2 regions of the Shewanella sp. S23-S33 genome follow, and region 2 is predicted to be linked to the other one. Evidence: predicted binding sites of a transcription regulator. Region 2 holds the regulator's gene; the other holds the start of a gene.
What was found. The regulator sigma-54, encoded in region 2, starts transcription at its own class of promoters, with help from an activator protein. The targets are predictions, from matches to a motif close to GTTGGCACGNNNNTNGNNT.
Positions count from the first base shown of each region.

Region 1: a site for sigma-54 is predicted at 3,004-3,022, ahead of ACHA99_RS11975 (YccF domain-containing protein). Genes of this name have one in related genera too.

Region 1 covers NZ_JBHFFD010000045.1:870-6,325, forward strand. Annotated here, with positions in the region: gene ACHA99_RS11960 (ABC transporter substrate-binding protein) at 1-396, shown strand, start outside; gene ACHA99_RS11965 (M14 family metallopeptidase) at 562-1,602, shown strand; gene ACHA99_RS11970 (alpha/beta fold hydrolase) at 1,599-2,489, shown strand; gene ACHA99_RS11975 (YccF domain-containing protein) at 2,525-2,932, opposite strand; gene ACHA99_RS11980 (1-aminocyclopropane-1-carboxylate deaminase/D-cysteine desulfhydrase) at 3,200-4,228, shown strand; gene ACHA99_RS11985 (NUDIX domain-containing protein) at 4,310-5,023, shown strand; gene prs (ribose-phosphate diphosphokinase) at 5,381-5,456, shown strand, end outside.
Region 2 covers NZ_JBHFFD010000061.1:195,320-200,775, reverse strand. Annotated here, with positions in the region: gene lptA (lipopolysaccharide transport periplasmic protein LptA) at 1-163, shown strand, start outside; gene lptB (LPS export ABC transporter ATP-binding protein) at 160-891, shown strand; gene ACHA99_RS16835 (RNA polymerase factor sigma-54) at 999-2,477, shown strand; gene hpf (ribosome hibernation promoting factor) at 2,506-2,793, shown strand; gene ptsN (PTS IIA-like nitrogen regulatory protein PtsN) at 2,796-3,239, shown strand; gene rapZ (RNase adapter RapZ) at 3,236-4,090, shown strand; gene ACHA99_RS16815 (HPr family phosphocarrier protein) at 4,077-4,352, shown strand; gene mgtE (magnesium transporter) at 4,603-5,456, shown strand, end outside.

The sequences.
Region 1 (5,456 bases), on a different contig from region 2:
GTAAGTTGGAATTATATTGAAGATCTTAATCGCTATACCTTAGGTGTGGTGAAAGATTATGTGAATACTCAGGCCTTAGATCGCATGATCGTTTCTGGTGTTCAGCGGACTGAAGCTGTGACTTCGGATGAGCATAATGTCAAAAAAGTTGCCGCAGGTCGGATTGATGCCGCGGTGATTGATGTTAACGTTCTGCACTATTTACTCAAGCAAAAGCCCTTACAGCCGCTGGCGACAAAGTTGCAAATCAATCGGCAAATTCTGGCGAATAAGCAGCTCTATATCGCGTTTCGTAATACAGAAGAGGGACGGCGTTGGCGAGATATTGTTGACCAAGGTTTAGCGCAGGTTGACGTAGAAACCATCATTGGAGAGCTACTTTATCGTGAAGACTAATGTAGGATTTTAGGATAGTTTATTCTTTGTTTTACTCGCTATTTTTCCGCCTATTTCCCCGTAAAGTCACTTCTGATATGCAGTTTGTCATCATTTTGTCTTTGTTCACTATTAGTATCACTTTAACGGCATGAGTTGTTCTCTCATTTTATTGATTAAGGTGACATGAAGAAACTTCCTTTTGAGCTTCCATTTGAGTTAGATACGCTGCAGCAACTCATTGATACTCATCATCTTAAGTTGGATTATCAGATCCTTGCCGACATTCCATTCCGCCAAGAGCATTTCCCCCTTTACAGTGTTGAGTTAGGTGGTACAGATACGCCTTGTCCGACAGTGCTCTTTGTGGGTGGCGTGCATGGGGTTGAACGTATTGGATCTCAAGTTATTTTGGCATTGTTAAACAGTTTATTGCAGCGGCTTGTTTGGGATAAACATCTACAACAGATGTTAACGGGTCTGCGGTTAGCTTTTGTACCTGTAGTGAATCCTGTTGGGTTATTCATGGGAACGCGGGGCAATGGTAATCAAGTGGATTTGATGCGTAACGCTCCGATAGAATCCCGTGAAAAAGTGTCCTTTATGGTGGGAGGACAGCGTATATCGTCACGGCTGCCCTGGTATCGCGGTATTGGGGGAATGGAGCTGGAAACTGCGGGCTTAGTTGCCTATGTACAACAACTGTTGAGTCGCAGCACAAGTTTGATTTCGCTCGATGCCCACTCGGGATTTGGCTTGAGTGATCATATCTGGTTCCCCTACGCCCATACCCGTACCGCCTTCGAAAATGCCAATTATATTTTTCATCTAAAACAATTATTTGAACAGAGTTATCCCCATCACGGCCATTATCGGTTGGCGCCGCAGAGCCAGTTTTATCGCACTCATGGTGATATTTGGGATTATCTCTATCGCCAGCACCAAGTGGCAGATCCTTCTGCTCAGGTGCCATTTTTACCTTTGACATTAGAGATGGGATCTTGGGCATGGATAAAGAAGAATCCTAGACAAATATTTAATTTTGCTGGCTTTTTTAATCCACAAAAAACACATCGTCACCACAGGATTTTACGCAGGCATACAGTACTCATGCAATTTATGATGGAAGCGGCCTATGCCCAATCGTTAGAGCAGTTAACACCTGAACGTTTGACTGAGCTGACAGAGTGCGCACGGCATTATTGGTATCGGGAGTCTCAGTCATGACCACTTGGGTGTTATTAAGGGGATTAATGCGTGATCAGCGCCATTGGAATGGTTTCGATCAGCGTCTGCGACAAAAGGGATTGCGAGTGCTGACACCGGATCTTCCGGGCAATGGGACGCTATCCCACGAATTAAGTCCGCTTAAGATTGCCGATTATGCCTATGCCGTGTGGCAGCAATTGGATGAGCAGGTACAGGAAGGGGAGACTATTTATCTCCTCGGCTTGTCTATGGGCGGTATGTTGGCGTTGGAAATGGCATGCCAGCGACCTTGGCAGATAAGGCATGCCTTTGTATTAAACAGCAGTGCGGCGAATTTATCGTATTGGTATCAAAGATTTAATCCGCTAAATGCATTGAAGGCTTTTTTCATGCGTGCTCGGGGTAACGCTTTACATCCAATCGAGTCGACTATAGTGCGTTTAACCAGTTTTCGTCATCGGCGAGACCGAGATTTAATTGTCAAGTGGAGTGAGTTTCGCCGCGATACCACACCAAGTCGACGCAATGTATGGCGACAACTTTGGGCGGCTTTTCAATACCAATGTCCATTGACAGTGGAAGTACCGATAACTGTGCTCTGCGGTGACCGTGATGCGCTGGTGAGTATGGCATCGAGTAAGGCGTTAGCACGGCATTTTTACACCGATTTGATTGTACTCGCGTATTGTGGTCACGATGCCGCTATAGATGCACCCGCAAAACTGGCGCATTATCTGTTGGACATTGTGGGGGCGACTAAGCCGCAAGTGCAGTTTTCTGTGGATAGTGAGCCTGCCAATACTCAATATGATTGTAACGATTTATTGGAGGAAGAAATAGCCTTAAACGAAGCGATATTTGCTGTATGGGATGACAAAGCGCTATCCACTCTTGAAACCAAATAATCGAGAGTGAATAGCGCAGTTAACACATTGTCTTATTAAGCTTTAGCCACTACGGTTTGGCCTATCGGTGTGAGGCTGAGTAAAGCCAATTTAAGATGCTGTATCCCAAAGGGAATACCGATAATCGTCACAAAACAGGCTAAGGCGTGGACCAAATGCCCTATGGCTAACCAGATCCCAAACAGTAAGAACCAAATGATATTTCCTACCATGCCTAATGCACCTGTGCCTAAGTCTTCACGTCCAGTTAAGTGGCGACGGTTCATTTGTTCTTGGCCGAAGGGCCAAAAGGTCATTTCGCCGATAACAAAACAGGCGCGGCCGAAGGGAATACCAATGATACTGATAAAACACAGGATACCTGCGAGCCACCAAGCGAGTCCCATCACAAATCCGCCGAGTACAAACCAAGCTATGTTGAATATTAAGCGTAATACAGCCATTGAAAACTCCTTATGTTTACCCTGTTAGCCTTTATCGTTAGCTTCGATAAATTGAATATATGTCAATGTCTAAGCGATAACTATGCCAACTATTTAAATTTTTCATAATCAATGGGTTAATTATATGCATTCGAGATTCATGTGTCATTTTCACTAGTTTTTCGCCAAATTGATAATTTCTTAAGGGCGTAACAGGAAGGTCGGAGTTACACTAGCCTTCCCTTAACTGGTTTAAAAAACAGAGAATTTAATCGTTTGAGTAGCTTGATGTTTGCAAATTCCGCTGTCGATACATTTGCCTTTGCTGGCAGAGACATATTCCTAAAACGTGATGATTTACTGCATCCGGCGTTTAGTGGCAATAAAGCTCGCAAATTCGGCTATTTTTTAGATCATGAGTTTGCAGGCATCAGCAAGGTGATAGGTCACGGCTCGCCATTGGCTAACTCACTGTATTCATTGTCAACATTAGCGAAGATGAAAGGCTGGCAATGTGATTTTTATGTAGATCATATTGCCAGTCAAGTGGTTAAACATCCTACGGGCAATTACGCTGCCGCTTTAGCGAATGGCGCTAATATTATCGATTTAAGTGTGTTAATAGCACAAAAGCAGGCGTGCACTCAGTCGCAATCTGAACCTCACGTTTTATCAAATCTTAAGGCTAGTCCTGAGCCTACTGCGCAAGTGGGCGATGTGCGACTGAGTTGCCCTGATTATATAGAGGCTCAAGTACTCGTGAATGAGCCGACGGCGCTTTTTATTCCAGAGGGGGGGCGCTGTGCTTACGCCGAATACGGGATAAATAGATTGGCGCAAGAGATAGTACAGTTTGCGAAGGCGAATGGATTGGTTGATTTAACGGTGTTTTTACCTTCGGGGACGGGAACGACTGCGTTATTTTTAAATCAGTATTTTATCCGTCAGCAAACGGATATTCGTGTCGTGACTTGTGCCGTTGTCGGTGGCGATGATTATTTGCGCTTGCAATTTTCCTTACTTAATTCCAATACCAGTGAGCATCCACATATTGTTAATGTCGGCAAGAAATATCATTTTGGTAAACTTTATCCCGAATTTTATGCCATGTGGCAGCGGGTCTGCGCCTCAGGCGTGCAGTTTGAATTACTCTACGATCCCTTAGGTTTTATTGTGCTTGAGGAATATTTACAAGGCGGTGGCTCTCGTCCTGTTATGTATATCCACCAAGGTGGCTTACTCGGGAACGAGACCATGTTGCCACGTTATCAGCGTAAATTTGGGCAAAGTGGCTCATCCTGTGCCTCAGATGATTGACTTAGTGACGCTAAGACATAATATGTTTGAAGCTGTGTAATGCTAAGTTAAGCTGATGATTTGGAACGATGGGGAATATCAATGACTGAAGCGGAATATCTCGCCAATTACGATCCTAAGGTTTTTAAGGCTCAGCTACTGACAGTGGATGCCGTATTGTTTACCTATCACGATCAGCAACTTAAAGTACTCTTAGTACAACGCTCAAATCATCCATTTTTAGGTTTATGGGGATTACCTGGTGGGTTTATCGATGAAAATTGCGATCAATCCCTTGAGCAAAGCGTGTTACGTAAACTACATGAGAAAACCGCGGTAGTGCCACCTTATATTGAGCAGCTATGCACTGTGGGTAATCGTAGTCGTGATATAAGAGGCTGGTCCGTGACTGTGTGCTATACCGCCTTGATGAGTTATCAAGCCTGCCAAATCCAGATTGATTCAGTGAGTGATGTTAAGTGGTGGCCATTAGCAGATGTGTTGCAGATGCCCTTGGCGTTTGATCATCTGCAGTTAATCGAACAAGCGCGGGAACGTTTAACACAAAAAGCCTTATATTCTTTAGTGCCAGGATTTGCACTGTCTGAACCTTTTACCTTGCCAGAATTGCAGCATGTACATGAGGTTCTACTGGGTAAGCCTATCCAAGGTAAATCTTTTCGTCGGCGGGTTGAACAGGCTGATTTATTGATCGATACCGGATTAAAGCGCACCGAACGGGGTCGTCCCGCTAATTTATACCTCTTGAAACCCAATACCGCATCGTATCGCTTCTTAAGAAATTTAGAATGTTGATCACAGTGAATGTGGATTTAAGTAAGATATTCGCCTTGCTCAATATGAGTAACGGCGACTGCTTATGCCTTATTCATGGTGACTTTGAATCAGTAAAGGCTGTTTAATTACTGATTTTGCCTTAATGTCTCCGGTTCTTGTATTACGCGATACCCATATTGTAGCTTCTTAGTTATCGCGCCCACCAATAGTGTCTAAAGGACACTATATGCCATTTAAGCATAACATTTCAGGTTGCTCCGTCTGAAATAGTCTAAAAATCAACTTTACACAATAATGTCTTTAAGACACTATTGTTCATGTAGACAACAAGGGCGCCGTCAATTTCGGCAATCTTGCCACAGACAGGAGGTTACTATGTCTCAACGTATTCAAACGTCTCAAGATGCTTCTCACGCTCAATGTTCGCAAGCCGATTTTTATCGGTTACCCG
Region 2 (5,456 bases):
CAATTTAATCCGCTATAACATGATTCAACAGAAATTGATGGCCGAGAGTACTGGCAGTGGTGACGATCGCGTGATCACTATTATTCAGCCTGAAAACTATCAAGATGATGCTAAATCAGACGCTCCGGCGGATAAACCTGTAAAAAAGCAGGACTCTAAATGACCCAAATCACCTTAAGAGCACAAAATCTGGCGAAAAGTTACAAGAGTCGCCAAGTGGTTAAAGACGTCAGTCTGACGGTAAAAACCGGTCAAGTCGTTGGCCTACTCGGTCCGAACGGCGCGGGTAAAACCACGACCTTTTACATGGTTGTCGGGCTAGTGAAGAGCGATAAGGGACATATCTTTATCGACGATGATGATTTAACCGCAGATCCTATGCATCTGCGTGCCCGCAAAGGCATAGGTTACTTACCGCAGGAAGCCAGTATCTTTCGTAAGCTAACTGTTCATGACAACATCATGGCCGTACTGCAAACTCGTAAAGAACTTAAAAACGAAGAACGAGAAGAAGAACTAGAACATCTGCTCGAAGAGTTTCATATCACCCACATCCGTGACAGCCAAGGCATGTCATTGTCGGGTGGCGAACGTCGTCGCGTCGAAATTGCGCGGGCTTTAGCCGCTAATCCTAAGTTCATTTTGCTCGATGAACCGTTTGCCGGCGTCGATCCTATTTCGGTTATCGACATCAAGAAGATTATCGAACAACTCAAAAGTCGCGGCCTTGGCGTACTGATCACAGACCATAATGTCCGCGAGACATTAGATGTATGTGAACATGCTTATATTGTGAGTCACGGAAACCTGATTGCCGAAGGAACTCCAGCAGAGATCTTAGACAATCAGCAAGTTAGGGCTGTGTACTTAGGTGAACAATTCAGGCTATAGTTAATCGAGCGAAGCCTATGGAGACAATTTATACCGCCATTGGGCTTCACTCAAAATGATAATAAGCGACCTCATCCAACAATAATAACGTAGGGATCAGCGGTAACATGAAAGCGTCACTCCAGCTCAAACTGGGTCAACAGTTAACCATGACGCCACAATTACAACAGGCCATACGTCTGTTGCAACTGTCGTCATTAGAACTGCAGCAAGAGATCCAGCAAGCATTAGATTCTAATCCCCTTCTCGAGCTGGAAGAGGATCAATTCGACGCCACTAAAACCCCTGTAAACCAAACGCTATCCGATACGGATTTCAGTGAATCTAGCACTCTGCCACCAGAAAAAGACAGCTCCACCATAGACACGGCAGAGTCGCTAACCAAAGAATCCATGCCCGATGAGCTCCCCATGGACACCACATGGGATGAAGTGTTTACCGCCTCCCCAAACTCAGGCCCCGGCGGTAGTCGTGAAGACGATATGCCCTTCCAAGGCGAGACCAGTGAAGGTTTGTACGAACACTTAGAATGGCAAAAAAACCTCACGCCGTTTTCTGAAACCGATTTAGCCATTGCCACCGCCATTATTGATGCCATCGACGATCAGGGCTATCTCACCCAAAGCACTGAAGAAATTCTCGAAGCTATGGGCAATCCTGAAGTTGAGCTTGACGAAGTCGAAGCCGTACTCAAGCGCATTCAGCATTTTGATCCCATAGGCGTTGCCGCCCGCGATTTAAGTGAATGCCTGCTGATCCAACTGTCGCATTTCGCCGCTGATACTCCCAACCTAGAAAACGCCCGTATGCTGATCAAAGATCATTTAGATCTGATCGCCGCCCGTGATTTTAGGTTATTGATGCGTAAGACTAAATTAAAAGAAGATGAATTAAGGGATGGTATAGCACTTATCCAAACCCTCAATCCTCGCCCAGGTTTGTTGATCACGCCCAATAATGACGAATACGTTATCCCAGATGTGTCTGTGTCGAAGAAAAATGGCCGCTGGGTCGTTGAGCTTAATCCTGACTGCATGCCAAAAATCAATGTAAATCAACATTATGCTTCTATGGCACGCAGTACCAAAAACCAAGCCGATAGCCAATTTATTCGCGGCCATCTGCAAGAGGCTAAATGGTTTATTAAGAGCTTAGAAAGCCGTAACGATACTTTGCTTAAAGTTGCTAATTGCATAGTGCAATATCAGCAAGGTTTCTTTGAGTATGGTGAAGAAGCCATGAAGCCTATGGTGCTTAACGATATTGCCGAAGCGGTAGAAATGCATGAGTCCACCATCTCACGGGTCACAACTCAAAAATACATGCATACCCCTAAGGGACTTTTTGAACTAAAATACTTCTTCTCTAGCCACGTCGGTACTGACGATGGTGGTGAGTGCTCATCCACAGCAATCAGAGCCTTTATAAAGAAACTGGTTGCAGCGGAAAACCAGAAAAAACCATTAAGCGATAGTAAGATGGCACAACTTCTGGCAGAACAAGGGATCAACGTAGCCCGTAGAACCATTGCGAAGTACCGAGAGGCTATGCTTATTCCACCTTCTAATCAGCGTAAAAGTTTATAACCTACAGTGGATATCGGAGGACGTTTCTATGCAAATAAACCTAAGTGGACACCATGTCGAAATTACCGAATCGTTACGTGCATATGTAGAAGAAAAGTTTTCAAAACTTGAACGCCATTTCGAACAGATCAATAATGTGCACGTTGTGCTCAATGTTGAGAAAATGCAACAGATTGCCGAAGCGAGAATAAACCTCATAGGTGGTGAAGTTTTTGCTACTTCAGAGCATGCTGACATGTATGCTGCTATAGACGCCCTGATTGACAAGCTTGACCGTCAGGTTATTAAACACAAAGAGAAGTTAACAAAACACTAATAATGGAACTTTGTACCATACTGCGGCCGGAGTGCACTACCTGCGCCACTCCGGGCAGCAAGAAAAAGGTACTGGAACTCATCAGCGACTTAGTCGCTGCCCAGTACCCGACCCTCTCATCTCAAGAGATATTCGAAAGCCTAGTGGCGCGCGAAAAGATGGGGAGCACAGGTATAGGTAACGGCATCGCCATTCCACATGGTCGACTAGCCGATATAGATCAGCCCATTGCCATACTAATTAAGTGTGAAGAGCCGATAGCATTTGATGCTATCGATAAGCAACCTGTTGATATTTTATTTGCACTACTGGTGCCTGCAGACCAATGTCAGCAGCACTTAAGTACTTTGTCTTGCATGGCCGAAAAGCTGAGCGACAAGCAAATATTAAAGCAATTACGCAAGACGCATGATGAAACGGAACTCTATCAGGTAATCACTGGATGAAACTGGTCATAGTGTCGGGCCGCTCAGGCTCAGGCAAATCTGTCGCCCTTAGGGTACTCGAAGATCTCGGCTATTATTGTGTCGATAACCTTCCCTTGCCATTGATTGGCAGTTTGCTTGAGCAACTCAAAGGCAGTAACGATCTCGTCGCCATCAGTGTCGACGTGCGTAACATGCCTGAGCAGGATAAGGTCTTAGTAAAACAACTCGCTAGCCTACCTCCAGATACTGAGTTAACGAGCTTCTTCCTTAACTCCAGCGATAAAATTCTGCTTAAGCGTTACAGCGAAACCCGCCGTTTGCATCCTTTGTCGAAGAGCCGAGTCTCTTTGCAAGAAGCGATAAAGCTGGAGGGAAAACTGCTCGAGCCTATGTCAAAACTGGTCGATCACTACATAGATACGTCGAATCTGAATATCTATGATTTAAGCGACCAAGTCAGACAAATTCTCCTTGGTAGTGTCGATAAAGAACTCGTGATCAACTTCGAGTCCTTTGGCTTTAAGCACGGAATGCCCACCGAAGCCGACTTTATGTTCGATGTGCGCTTCCTGCCCAATCCCCACTGGGAGTTGGCGCTGCGGCCATTGACTGGCTTAGATGAACCCGTAGCTGAGTTCTTAAATCGTCAACCACTGGTCAATAAGTTCATCTGGCAAATCGAAAATTTACTGGAGACTTGGCTGCCGCACCTCGAGCGTAACAATCGCAGTTATTTAACGGTAGCCATTGGCTGCACAGGTGGACAGCACAGATCGGTTTACGTCGCAGAGCAATTGGCCAAACGCTTTAGTAACGGTAAACATAAAGTTTATGCCCGTCATCGAGAGCTCAACAATGCCAAAACTTGAACGTCAGATAACCATCTGTAATAAGCTCGGTTTACATGCCCGTGCCGCCACTAAGTTGGTGGTACTGGCTTCCGAGTTTGATGCGACCATCACCTTAATCCAAGGCGATAAACAAGCATCGGCCGCCAGTGTACTTGGCTTACTGATGCTTGAAACTGGCATGGGTAAGACCATCAAGCTTATCGCCGAAGGCCCAGATGCAGAGCCGGCGCTCGATGCCATTTGTGCCTTAATCGACGCTAAGTTTGACGAAGCCTGTTAGTTTCACTTCACACTAAGCACTTCATCGTTAGTTTCACTTCATGTCTAGTTTAAAAAACTTGCCATTCACACATGGCAAAACATTTGTCGCTCGACGATACAAGCCACAGGCGATTACACTAGCGGTCATTGCGCTGGCGCTGGCCTTACCTTAGCCGTCTTAATCTATGTCATCGACTGACGCTTAGTCACCGTAAAATCCTAGCCCAACACTAAGATCTCAAACCAATTTGCCGCACAATGGAGGACAAATGCCCGTAGATAATGCAGAAAACGATCACACCGGACATAGTCTTGACCAGTTAAACCAAGCGCTTAGCAGCGGCATGTTCGTACACGTGCGCAATATGCTGCAAAAAATGGCCGCCTCAGATATCGCGCTGATCTTAGAATCATCACCGCCAAGTGCCAGACAAGTATTGTGGCAGCTCATCGATCAGGAACAAATAGGTGACATACTCGATGAGTTGAGTGAAGAACTCAAAGACCCACTGATCCGCAGCATGAGCCCTGAGCGAGTCGCGAAAGCGACAGCAAGCATGGACACCGACGATCTCGCCTATATTCTGCGAAGTCTACCCGACGCAGTTTACAAACAAGTGCTGCAGTCGATGACGGAACAAAATCGCCTGAGGGTAGAACAAGCCCTATCTTATCCAGATGAGACCGCCGGCAGCTTGATGAACACAGATACAGTCACCTTAAGACCCGATGTGAATATCGATGTGGTGCTGCGCTATCTTCGGCAAAGGGGCAACCTACCCGACACCACAGATACCTTATATGTGGTCGACAAACAGGACAAAGTCCTTGGCGGTGTTAGGCTGGCAGATCTACTGACTTGCGCGCCAAGCACCACAATTCGCAATATCATGGATCCCAATATTCAAAGTATTCCGGTGAGCATGTCCGACAGCGAAGTCGCGCAGAAATTCGAACGCAATGACTGGGTATCGGCACCTGTCGTCGACAGTGATGGTAAGCTGCTCGGGCGTATCACAATCGATGACGTAGTCGATGTTATCCGCGAAGATGCTGAACATTCCATGATGGGTATGGCGGGGATGGACGGAGATGAAGATACCTTTGGTCCTGTACTAAAAAG